Regions from separate parts of the Pseudalkalibacillus sp. NRS-1564 genome, predicted to be linked through region 3. Evidence: riboswitches for the same ligand, from Rfam matches in the RefSeq annotation. Region 3 holds a riboswitch; each other region holds the start of a gene.
What was found. A riboswitch is a leader RNA that binds a small molecule or an ion and turns the genes downstream of it on or off. The one in region 3 is predicted to bind thiamine pyrophosphate.

Region 1: linked by a shared signal. The riboswitch ahead of thiE (thiamine phosphate synthase) and the one ahead of ACIFPW_RS14890 (acetylornithine deacetylase) in region 3 are both predicted to bind thiamine pyrophosphate.
Region 2: linked by a shared signal. The riboswitch ahead of tenA (thiaminase II) and the one ahead of ACIFPW_RS14890 (acetylornithine deacetylase) in region 3 are both predicted to bind thiamine pyrophosphate.

Annotation. Positions count from the first base shown of each region.
Region 1 is NZ_JBITPM010000019.1:289,736-293,830, forward strand. It holds gene ACIFPW_RS11470 (LTA synthase family protein) at 1-51, shown strand, start outside; gene ACIFPW_RS11475 (M14 family metallopeptidase) at 218-1,405, shown strand; TPP riboswitch at 1,461-1,577, shown strand; gene thiE (thiamine phosphate synthase) at 1,790-2,425, shown strand; gene thiS (sulfur carrier protein ThiS) at 2,422-2,619, shown strand; gene ACIFPW_RS11490 (thiazole synthase) at 2,624-3,388, shown strand; gene thiO (glycine oxidase ThiO) at 3,405-4,095, shown strand, end outside.
Region 2 is NZ_JBITPM010000042.1:11,920-16,014, forward strand. It holds gene ACIFPW_RS19220 (SDR family oxidoreductase) at 1-265, opposite strand, end outside; gene ACIFPW_RS19225 (histidine kinase N-terminal domain-containing protein) at 408-1,571, shown strand; TPP riboswitch at 1,611-1,713, shown strand; gene tenA (thiaminase II) at 1,882-2,574, shown strand; gene ACIFPW_RS19235 (ECF transporter S component) at 2,571-3,149, shown strand; gene ACIFPW_RS19240 (energy-coupling factor ABC transporter ATP-binding protein) at 3,161-3,946, shown strand; gene ACIFPW_RS19245 (ABC transporter ATP-binding protein) at 4,015-4,095, shown strand, end outside.
Region 3 is NZ_JBITPM010000031.1:49,022-53,116, reverse strand. It holds gene ACIFPW_RS14900 (ATP-dependent DNA helicase) at 1-6, shown strand, start outside; partial or broken gene ACIFPW_RS14895 (thiaminase II) at 94-195, opposite strand; gene ACIFPW_RS14890 (acetylornithine deacetylase) at 237-1,511, opposite strand; TPP riboswitch at 1,661-1,765, opposite strand; gene ACIFPW_RS14885 (sodium:calcium antiporter) at 1,914-2,903, shown strand; gene ACIFPW_RS14880 (MFS transporter) at 3,068-4,095, shown strand, end outside.

The sequences.
Region 1 (4,095 bases), on a different contig from region 3:
TTCTTAGGCAAGCATGATGAGCAACAAGAGGATACAGAAATAGAAAAATAGCATGAAAGATGCAAACCCCACCTTGGATGTTAGGTGGGGTTTTTGTATTGTAATGAATTTTTTCTGAGGCGAGCAATAAGGCTAATATGTCCTAATTATGTAGCATATGCATCACTCATTATTTCATATCATTGTAAGAAGGATATGAAATGTGGGAGGGTATGACATGAAAATTAGGGTGAAGAGTGGGGATAGCCTTTGGAAATATAGCCGAGTGTTTCAAATTCCACTTCGATTAATATTAGATAGTAATAATCTTGAGAATCCTGATCAACTTATAGTCGGAGAACAAATTCAGATCCCTGGGTTTGTCACGAAAAGTTATACCATTAAGCCAGGAGATACATTATGGAAAATAGCAGGGTGGTACGGAACACCCCTAGATGGTGTTCTTTTGCTAAACGATTCGAATCCTTTTTCGTTACAACCAGGAGAAAAAGTGAATATACCGATTCGTGTAACGTGGTCACTCATTAACCCAAATCAAAATTACGATTATCAAACCCTTGTTAATGATATTCGAAAAATACTTGCTGTTTATCCATTTATTAAACGATCCATCATTGGCGAATCTGTCATGGAAAAGCCAATCCCAGAACTAGTAGTGGGAACAGGAAAGAAAAAAGTTCATATGAATGGAGCATTTCATGCTAATGAATGGTTAACCTCAACTCTCATTATGAAATTTGTAGATGATTATTCTCGTGAATTGACGAATAGCCAGAGATTGAGCGGTGTTTACCTCCCATCTCTATATGAATCGACTTCTCTCTCTCTTGTACCCATGGTAAACCCAGATGGCGTTGATCTTGTCATTAATGGATTACCTGAAGAAGAACCTTACCGCTCATTAGCGGATCAAATTAATAATGGAAGTGAACAATTTAACAGATGGAAGGCGAACATTAGGGGAGTTGATTTAAACAATCAGTATCCTGCTAAATGGGAAATAGAAGCTGAACGAAAACCAACAAAACCTTCTCCAAGAAATTACCCGGGAAAAGCACCGCTTACAGAGCCAGAAGCAATAGCGATCGCAGACCTGACGAGAAGAAAGGAATTTGATCGTGCGCTAGCATTTCATTCTCAAGGTGAAGTGATCTTTTGGGGTTTCGAAGGACTTGAACCTCCTGAGTCAGAAATCTTAGTGAGAGAATTTTCGCGACTGAGCGGTTATCGAGCAGTTCGCTATGTTGATAGTTTCGCTGGATACAAGGATTGGTTTATTCAAGACTTTAGAAGACCGGGTTTTACCGTAGAAATTGGAAAAGGGGAAAGTCCTTTGCCTACTTCTGATTTCAACACTATTTACCAAGATACGTTAGGGATTTTCCTTTCTTCTCTGTATATGTAGGTTAGTGGCTTGTTTTTTAATCACTTCTTTGTCATAATAAACTTAATTTCATAATTCCAAAGACTAGGGGTGCCTTCATGTAAGGAAAGGCTGAGAAAAAGAAACCGTCATTTCTTTTACCCTTGAACCTGATCTGGTTGATACCAGCGTAGGGAAGTCGGTAGCAGTATTGATTACGTATTACTACCCCCATTCCTTACGCGGAATGGGGTTTTTTAGTGTGTTTTATGTTAATCGTTTTTAAGCGTTTACGGTGGTAGCTTATACTCTTGATTCTCGATTTTTAGCTCGAAGCGATTGGTTATCACAAAGCGTAATTGAGCCGAAAATCAACAAAGCTCATTAACATAGGCTTAAGGTTAAAAGGATTAGAGGAGGTAAATAATGAAGGATTTTAAATTATACGTCATTACAGGGGAAGAATTCCACCCTGATCGAGACCTAGTTGAGGTAATGGAGCAAGCGATACAAGGTGGTGCTGATATTATTCAATTGCGTGATAAGACGAATTCTAAAAAGGTTGTACTAGAAAAAGCTTTGAGATTAAAGGAGCTAACACAAAAATATGAAGTTCCCTTTATTGCGAATGATCACATTGATATTGCGCTAGCCGTTGATGCTGATGGCATTCATCTCGGTCAGGATGATTTACCTTTAGAGGTAGCAAGGAAGATTGTTGGACCTAATAAGATCATCGGTATCTCCACACATCGAATCGAAGAAGCGCGTGAAGCAGAGCAGCGTGGTGCTGATTACATCGGGGCTGGGCCAGTCTTTCCTACAAATAGCAAAAGCGATGTTGTTGATCCAGTAACAACTGACTATCTCAAAGAAGTTGCAGCAGAAATATCTATTCCGTTTGTAGCCATCGGCGGCATCAAATTGCATAATGTTTCGGACGTCCTCCATTCAGGTGCTTCTAGAGTATGTGTCATTAGTGAAGTAGTTGGTAGTGCCGATATTAAAGGCACGTGCGAAGCATTTATTCAATCCATTCAAAAAGAGGTGATTCCCAAGTGACATTACTAGTTAATGGAGAGCAGCATGATTTAGAAGTGGCAACATTGAAAGAAGTTGTTACTCATTTTGGCTTGCAAGAAGGGTTGGTTGTCACTGAAGTTAATGGAACAATTATTGATCGCTCGGAATGGATCGATACAGAAGTAAAAGAAGGAATGAAAATCGAACTTGTCCACTTTGTAGGAGGGGGTTGACCGAATGAATGATAAATTAACAATAGCCGGTAAAGAACTTTCTTCACGATTGTTTCTTGGCACGGGAAGATATCCAAATCCATATGTTCAAAATAAAGCAATTGAAGCTTCTGAAGCAGAAGTTCTCACATTTGCTATTCGAAGAGTGAATCTTACTGCACCAAATGAAGATGCGATTTTACAGCACATCGAGAATCAATCATTTCACTATTTGCCCAATACTTCCGGAGCTACGACTGCTGAAGAAGCCATTCGCATCGCTCGTTTAGCAAAAGCATCTGGCTTAAGTGATTGGATAAAAATCGAAGTTAGTCGTGATGAAAAAATGCTAATCCCTGATCCGATGGAAACTTTGAAAGCTACAGAGGTTCTTGCTAAAGAAGGTTTTGTTGTTTTACCGTATACTTCTGATGATCCAGCACTTTGCTATCGACTACAAGAAGCAGGTGCAGCGGCTGTCATGCCAGGTGGATCTCCTATTGGAACTGGTCTCGGCATCTTAAATCCATACAATATAGAACTAATTACAGAACAACTGAAGGTACCAGTCATAGTCGATGCGGGTCTTGGACATGCATCTGATGTAACACAAGCGATGGAGCTTGGGGCAGATGGAGTCCTCCTTAATACAGCCATAGCGAAAGCGAGAAACCCTGTTATGATGGCTGAGTCAGTTAAGTTGGCTATTAGAGCAGGAAGATTGTCTTACGTTGCAGGAAGGATTCCTAAAAAGAAGTACGCCACTGCAAGTAGTCCAGTACGAAATTAATAGAAGGAGGGCGATCATGGCTAACATTACGATTGTAGGAGGCGGAGTGATTGGTCTCTCCATTGCCTATGAATGCCGTACGAGGGGACATGAAACGACTGTAGTAGAAGCTCATAAGTGTGGGGGGCAAGCTTCAGGTGCAGCTGCAGGCATGCTTGCGCCTTATTCGGAAATTGAAGAAGATCCAGATGATTTTTTCAGGCTTTGCCAACATAGTTTAAAGCTTTTCCCGAAATGGCAGGAAGAAATCAAACAGAATTCAGATGTTGATTTTGAATATAGCGAGAGCGGCAGTCTTTATTGTATCTATCATGAGGCTGATCGGCTGTCTCTTGAGACAAAGCAGGCCTGGCAACGTAAGTTTAACGTCGAATCTACAATATTAAATGCTGACGAAGTAAGAGAGAAAGAGCCAGGCCTTTCTCAAGATGTTGTTGCAGCATTATGGTGTCCAGAAGAGTCACATATTTATGCTCCTGGCTACGTCTCAGCACTTTTAGATGCTTGTCGCAAGTTGGGTGTTCGGGTGATAGAGAATGCGGGAGAGGCGACGTTTGAAGAGAATAACGTTGTGGTAAAAGGTCAACGGATCGAAAGCGATCGAGTTGTTCTTGCTGCAGGAGCATGGTCTATGTACTGGGAGGAAGCACTTGGTTTGACGTTGCCCATTTATCCAATACGAGGACAAATTTGCGCATATGAAGCCC
Region 2 (4,095 bases), on a different contig from region 3:
TTTGTTGCGTATGTTGCGCATCTTCATGTTCGTCAAGATAAACAATGGCGATTTTTGCTCCTTCTTTTGCATAAGCAATCGCAACGGCTTCACCTATCCCACTATCTCCTCCAGTGATGAGAGCGACTTTATTCGTTAATTTTCCTGATCCTTTATAATCCCGGTCATCCATTATGGGCTTTGGATCCATTTCTTGCTGAGATCCTGGCTGATGATTTTGATGTTGTGGTGGTTGTCCATCCGTCTGTCTAAAATCTGGTCGCATGGGATAACTCCTTTCAAATTATATATGTAAGGAATTGCCAATCGGGAGAATTTCTAAACCTAAGTCTGAGAATATAATGATGACATTTGCATTACATGATAAAATGAAACAAACCTATAATGTAGTTTGTGAGGCGAGAGGTATGAATTTTGATTTAAGAGAATCTGAATTTGAAGAACGGTTTGCGTCGTTTTTGGAACAAAGTCAGCCCGAAATTGTAGAAAAGTGGCTGCTTGGCGCAAAAATTTCTCAAGAGGATCCTTATTATGAAGAAATCATTAAGAATGGGAAACGAACGGTTGAACTTATCTCTCGTTATATTCGCCTTCAGGATGAAAGTTGGATTATGACATTAACTAAGAAAATTGCCAATGAGCGAATTGAAGCAAATGTTAATATCGGAGAGTTTATTGCGAATATTAATTTTGGGAGATCGGTTGTGATCTCTGTCTTAAACGAATCATCATTTGATAGAGACGAACTGTCGAAAGGTCTTCAAATCATTAATAATTACTTTAATGCCTATTCGTATCATTCAGTAACGGAATACACGAAGGTGAAAGATAATATCATTCATGATAAAAATAAGTTTATACAGGAAATGCATAGTGATCGTTTAACCATTCTTGGTCAGCTAGGTGCGAGCTTTGCTCATGAATTTCGCAATCCTCTTACCTCCATTAAAGGATTTTTGAAATTATTAGAAGATGATAGTGATGCTAATAATTCGATCGAGAAACACTATTTCGAAATCCTCAATAGCGAAATGAAAAGTCTAGAAGAGAAGGTAAGTCAATTTCTTTTCTTATCAAAAATGCGTGGGAGCGACGATCGTCCTCTATCATTAAATTTAAGTGGATTATTAAGATATACCATTGAAATTCTTTATCCAAGACTACTAGAATCAAATATAGAAGTGGAAACAGCCATTACTCCAGACATTCCACTGTTCGGTGTAGAAGAACAAATTAAACAAGTCATTCTTAATATTATGATTAACTCGATTGAAGAGTTAAATGAAAATAAAATCGATCATCGAAAAATTGAGCTGAGAGCAAAAGAAAACCATGGACGGATTACGATTGAAATTTCCAATAATGGCCGGCAAATTTCATCGCATCTTGTTGAAAGTATCTTTCAACCGTTCATTAGTACAAAAAAACTCGGAACAGGTCTTGGATTGTCTGTTTGCAAGCAAATTATTGAAAAGCACGAAGGTGTTATTTCAGTGCGATCAAATCCAGAACAAACAACTTTTGTAATTGAACTTCCAGTAATGGTTGACAAAGGTGTGAAAGAAGAGTAGCTTAATAGTTATCAAACTAACATTCAAAAAAGCTTTTTATATATCCACTAGGGGAGTCATTTATATGACTGAGACAGGATGTCCTGGACCCTTTGAACCTGATCTGGTTAGCGCCAGCGGAGGAAAGTGGAGACGGATGCCACCGCAGCCGCTCCATTTTTGGAGCGGCTTTTATACGTTTTGATTTCCTAAACGTGTAGAAGTAAGGAATGCTTACAAGTATTTCTAAATCTCCAAAAATGACGGAACAACGGCATTCAAGCTCCTTTCCTCTTCATCAGTTGGATGAAAAGCGGAGAGGAGTTTTTTTATGTCATTTACTGAACAGTTAAGAGAGGAAGCAGCACCAATTTTTGGAGCGATCTTTAATCATCCATTTGTGAGAGGAATTGCGGAGGGAAAGTTAGAGAAGGAACAGCTTGTTCACTATGTAAAGCAGGACTTTGAATATTTGAATACATTTGTTCGAATCTATGGCATTGCGCTATCAAAATGTGAAAACCGAGAAGAGATGGCACTTTTCACTGAACAAATATCATTTGTACTCCATAGTGAGGTTCATCCTCATAATAATTTGTGTCGAGCTGCAGGCGTCACTTATGAAGAGCTGCAAGGCTATCCCCTCGCCCCGACGGCACATCATTATACGAGGCATATGCTTGACGCTGCTCATTCAGGTACGCTCGGAGAAATCGTTGCAGCCCTTCTGCCATGCCCATGGACATACCTGGAGATTGGTCAGCGTTTAATGGAAGAGGTTAATCCTAAAGAAGATCATCCTTTTTATGATTGGATTACGTTTTACGGAGAGAAGTCAATGGAACCTGTGACGGATCAACTAAGAAAAATCCTCGATCAGTGGGCTGAGACGGCACCTGAAAGAGAATTGAAGCGAATCAAGGACTATTTCATTCTTAGCTGTCAGTTGGAATATGGTTTCTGGGAAATGGCTTATCAAGTAGAAGAGTGGCCTGTCTCCCTCCAAAAAGGTGAGCGCGTATGAAACGACTAAAACTATCGGACATTTTGATTACGATCGTGATTGCCCTTGTTTTTGGGATTATTTATAAACTGTGGGGACCGGTCTATAACATCTTTAAACCATTTGGTCTCCATATTGGTGATGTGATTTACGGGATGTGGTTTATTGCGGGTACAGTAGCAGTGCTTCTTCTTCGTAAGCCCGGTGTGGCACTACTTGCAGAAACGGCTGCAGCTTCTGGTGAATTTCTTGTTGGTTCTGAATATGGATTGTCCGTTCTTCTATATGGAATTGTTCAAGGATTAGGAACGGAATTAATGTTTGCTTTATTTGGCTATAAACGATACACCGCATTTGTTGCGGCGCTTGGAGGGATTGCTGCTGCAGTAGGCTCCATTGTCATGGATGCTGCCTATGGGTATGTGATGGACCTTGCTCTATGGAATTTACTTCTTCTCATTGGTGCTAGGTTAATAGGTGGTTTCCTGTTAGCTGGACTACTTGCTTATTTCCTTGTAGAAGCTCTAGAGAAAACGGGTGTTACTAGCTTAGTTAGACCAGCAAGTGATGAGGATTATAAGGCGTTAGATCAGTAAGGAGTGGTTATATGAAAGTAGGTGTATCAAACCTTCGTGTAAAATATGCGGGAGCGGACACACTGCTATTTAATCGGTTATCTCTTGAGATTGCAGGAGGGGAAAAGGTCTTATTTCTTGGTCCGAGCGGTTGTGGTAAATCAACTCTTCTTCAGATATTATCTGGTTTAATTCCAAATGCCGTTCCAGTGCCTATGAAGGCAGATGCCAAAAGTATACCAGCATCTTCAGGCGTTGTATTTCAAGATCCTGATTCTCAGTTTTGCATGCCATATGTGGATGAAGAGATGGCATTCGTATTGGAAAATCGTGCTGTCCCGCAACCTGAAATGGAAGGGTTAATTCGTCATTATCTTGAAAAGGTAGGTCTTTCCTTTAAGGATCCGCATATTGAGATTAGTTCACTTTCACAAGGGATGAAACAGCGACTAGCCATTGCCTCCATGCTTGCACTTGAGCCAGATGTAATCTTTTTGGATGAACCGACCGCGTTACTTGATCCTGCAGGTACCTCTGACGTATGGAAAACAATTAAACAACTTAATGCTACACAAACAATGATTATCGTTGAGCATAAGATTGATGAAGTAATTGATTTTGTTGATCGCATCGTCCTTTTTGATTCAGAGGGAAGGATTATTGCAGATGCTGACCCACAAAGTGTCTTCTCCTTTTATAAACATAAGATGAAGGAATATGGGATCTGGTATCCGGGCGTATGGGAAGAACATACAAATAAAAAAAACTTCCTGCACCGTATGTTAAAGGGGAAGAAATTCTTGAGATTAAACAGTTAAAAGGGTATCGAGGCAAAATCCCAAAAATTGAAGTGCATAATGGGTCAGCTCATGAAGGAGAATGGATTGTGGTTACCGGAAAGAATGGAGCAGGTAAAAGCTCCTTTCTTTTAAGTTTAATGAACGTGATGAAAACGACTGGTAAAAAG
Region 3 (4,095 bases):
CCATAGGTCTTTACTAGGGTTTTGGATTGCTATCTTACCACTATTCATTTACTAAAATTCCCCCTCTTAAAAAGTGGGGGAATTTTTCTTTACTCATCTCCACATTGCTTCGGAATAACTCATTTTCCAAAACATATAGTCATACCTTGTTGTGTTTAGTAAAATTACTTCTAGATCGGTGAGTTCTTCTTCAGATAGGTTGAAGTTTTTCATGTAAATGCTCACTAAAGCTCATGTTAATCCGCTCCCTTTTTTGTATTTACCCAATCAAGAATAAAGTGCATCATCGATTGTGTATAATTGATTAGCTGATGGATAGATACATATTCGTTTGTTGAGTGAGCTTGTGCTAGCTTTCCGGGACCATAGATGACGGTTGGTATTCCAGCATCACCGAGCCAACCGCCGTCTGTCACAGTTTGAGAAGTACCTATTTCAGGTCGACGAAAATGAATATGCTCATGCAAATCTGATAACAACTTGACAGCGGGATGATGTTGGTCAACTTCTAAAGAAGGGAAGATCTCTCCCTTGTCGATCATCATAGAAGTGCCACCCCACTGAAACGTCGGTGGGTGGTCTCTAAGCCAGATATCTGCATTCGCAGTTAATCTGATATGATCCTCAATTTCATCCATAACGTCTTGATAAGTTTCATTTGGATAGTAATGAACGGTAATCCATAACTTGCATTCGTCTGCAATGAATGCAGCATGCCGACCACCTTCGATAACGGCCGGATTAATTGTTGTCATTCCTGGTTTCACACCAGGGTAGCTTTTTACGATGGACCAATGCCGCTCTAGATCCTGTAATGCTTGGATAATTTTCATCATTTTTTCGATGGCACTAGCCCCGTGAAGCCCACCACCTGAATGAATCATATTTTGGCGCAGTGCATCATGGTGTGTCTTTGAATCTTTTACTGTGATCCAACCAGTGACCACGCCCCCTTGTCCCTCTATTCTCAAATCACTCGTATCCGCTACTACGGCGAAATCAGCGGTATAACCCCGCTCGCAACACTGTGATGTACCCGCTTCTCCAATTTCTTCTCCAGTAACCGATTGAAAAAGAACTTTCCCCTTAAGAGGAAGATTGTTTTCTTTTAATAGTTTAAGTGCGAATAAGTTAGCTGCAATACCTGCTTTCATATCTGCGGCACCTCTGCCGTATACCTTATTATCTGATATTGTGGGTTCAAAAGGAGGAAAACTCCAATTTTCATCTTCACCCACTTCTGCCACATCAACGTGTCCATTTAAAATCAAACTTTGGTATTCTGTTACTTCTTCATTAAGAATTCCTACAATGATTGGATCACCAGGATGCATATCCCACTTGTCAATCTTGAACCCGATGTCAGTGAGGTAGGACGCAATGAAGTCTTGAATTTCCTGGGTATTTCTGGCTGGTGGGGCTGGGGTTGCGTATTGGATTAACTGATTTGTAAGATTGATTAATTCTTGTTTTCTCTCGTCTACTAGATTAAAGATTTCTTTCTTTACCATCACACCACATCCTTTTTAGCTTATATTGTTGGTATTTCTCACCTTTAAACAAAAGGAAAACCAACAAAACCCATGCATATAGACCTGAATTTAAAAAAGCATCGCTCCTATAAAAGAAGCGATGCATACTAGACAGAGTAGACCTGTCACAATTACATACACTTCTTTCCTACGCCAGTATTATCCGGATCAGGTAGTGAGGGTCGAGACAAATGTCCCTCTCAGCTGATTTCGCAGCACCCCTAGAAGTATTCGATTGAATTAATTTAACAATAGCTTACTTGTGAATCATTTACAATTATGGAACATTACATTTTCGAGTCATTCTTTTCATTATGGTTTAGTATTAACCTAGGAAGGAAATAGTCATCAAGGAAATCGAACGTATTAAGGAGATCATCTATGAATTTAATATTTACAATTCTACTATTTATTCTAGCTGCGATTGCCACCTATTTCGTTGCTACTCGACTTGCTATGTATGGTGATGCCATTAGTGAGAAAACAAAAACGTCTTCAGCGTTTATGGGAATTATCATTGGTGCTGCTATATCATTGCCCGAACTAACATCAAGCGTGACCGCAATTGCTATTGATAGTCCAGATCTTGCAATCGGGAATTTGCTTGGGAGTAATTTATTTAATCTATTAGCCCTTGCCGTTCTTGATATGGTCTACCGTCGCGAACAGATTATGGGACAAACAGATGTAGGAAGTAAGCTATACATCTATCTTGTTATCGTGATGACGTTAATCGTTGTAGGAGGTTTATCCTTAACACTACCAGCGAGCATTTATCATATCGGATATAGTTCGATCATTCTTGTTCTTGTGTATTTTGCTGGTGTGAAATGGATTAACAAATTAACAGAAGAGAAAGTGAAACGAAGAAGTCGAAAGAATGAAAAATACGGTGAGTTTTCATACCAAAAAGTTCTAACGATGTTCATCTTATCCGCTGTCGGTATTATGATTGTCGGAACGGTGTTAACATTAACTGCCGATCGAATTGCGGAAAGCACAGGATTAGGAGCTTCATTTGTTGGATCTTTCCTTGTAGGAGCGAGTACTTCTTTGCCTGATGCTGTAAGTGTTGCAACAGCGTTGAAACTTAAGAATTACAGTATGGGAATAACCTCGCTTCTAGGAAGTAACGCCTTTAATATCATGCTACTTTCGTTTACAGATGCTATTTATCTTAAAACAAACTTATTTAGGCATGCTAGCATGTCTAATATTGTGACAACTGTATCATCAATTGTGGTGGTGCTCGTCATTTTATATAGTATTACAAGAAAACAAAAACGTAGCACGCTTTTTTATATGGTGCCATCCACTTTAATTGTCTTGATCTATTTTGTCGCTACGTATTTCGTCTATCAGATGAAGTAAGTTGCAGAGAGTTAATACTCTCTGCAACTTTTTTTCTTATCTAGAATACTCGATGTGACGGAGATGGTAACGCTACCGAAAAATAGTCCGAAAATAATCGCAAGTTTTAAGTTAAATACACCGTGGAATCCCCTGTGATAGATTAATTTATGGAGGTAAGATCAATGTCAAAAGGGAAAAGTATTCATGCGTTAATTATTTTATTATTTACCCAGTTCGTTTCTGGAGGGGTGACGAATACAAAGGGGATTGTACTTGATAAAGTTGAAACGGATATTGGACTTGATATGAGCCAATTCGGATTAGTTGTCTTGATATTCCAACTAGGCTTTACGCTCGCGAGTTTGATTTTCGGTTATTTAACAGATAAAAAAGGGTTAAGAATAATGGTGATCTTTGCAACGATTGTCATGGGACTTGGTTTTGCAGGTACCGGATTTGCACCGAACATTACATTCTTCTTAGGTTTCTATATGTTAATTGGGTTCGGGCTTGGAGCACTTGGTGTTGCTTCCAATGCGATTGTACCGGCTGCATATCCAGAGAAACAAAATCAAATGTTCAATTTAGCGATGGGGATCTATGGACTTGGGATGATTGTCTTTCCACAAATCCTTAACTACATGTTCCAATTTGCATCATGGCGATATTTCTATCTGGCTATTGCCATCTTAAATATTCTCGTTATTTTTTATGTCACATCGGTTAAATTCCCTGATGGTAAAGCAGAAAAAATCAATTTAAAAGCATTTATACCAATGTTAAAAGATGCACAAATGATTTTCTTAATGTTCTTCTTAATTTTCGAAGTATCTGCAGAAGTTTCGTTTACTAATTTCTTCCCGCCTTACTTAAAATCTCTTGAGTTAGGAGGAATATCTACCGAAGCAAAATCGGATATGGTCGCAACGATTCTATCACTCTTCTCAGTATTCTTTATGATTGGGCGCCTAGGAGTGGCTTATCTTGCGAATAAAATCAACGAGCGATTGATTATGATTTCTTTCTCATTAGGATCCGTCATTATCGTAGCAATCAGCTTCTTCTTTGCGAACCAGGTACCTTATTTATTTGCTGGAGCTGGGCTTTTCTTCTCTACATTATTTCCAACCGCTACGGCATTTGGAACGACAATTTCAAAAAATCCAGGTACTGCACTAGGTCTAATCTATGTAGCATCTGGTATTGGTGG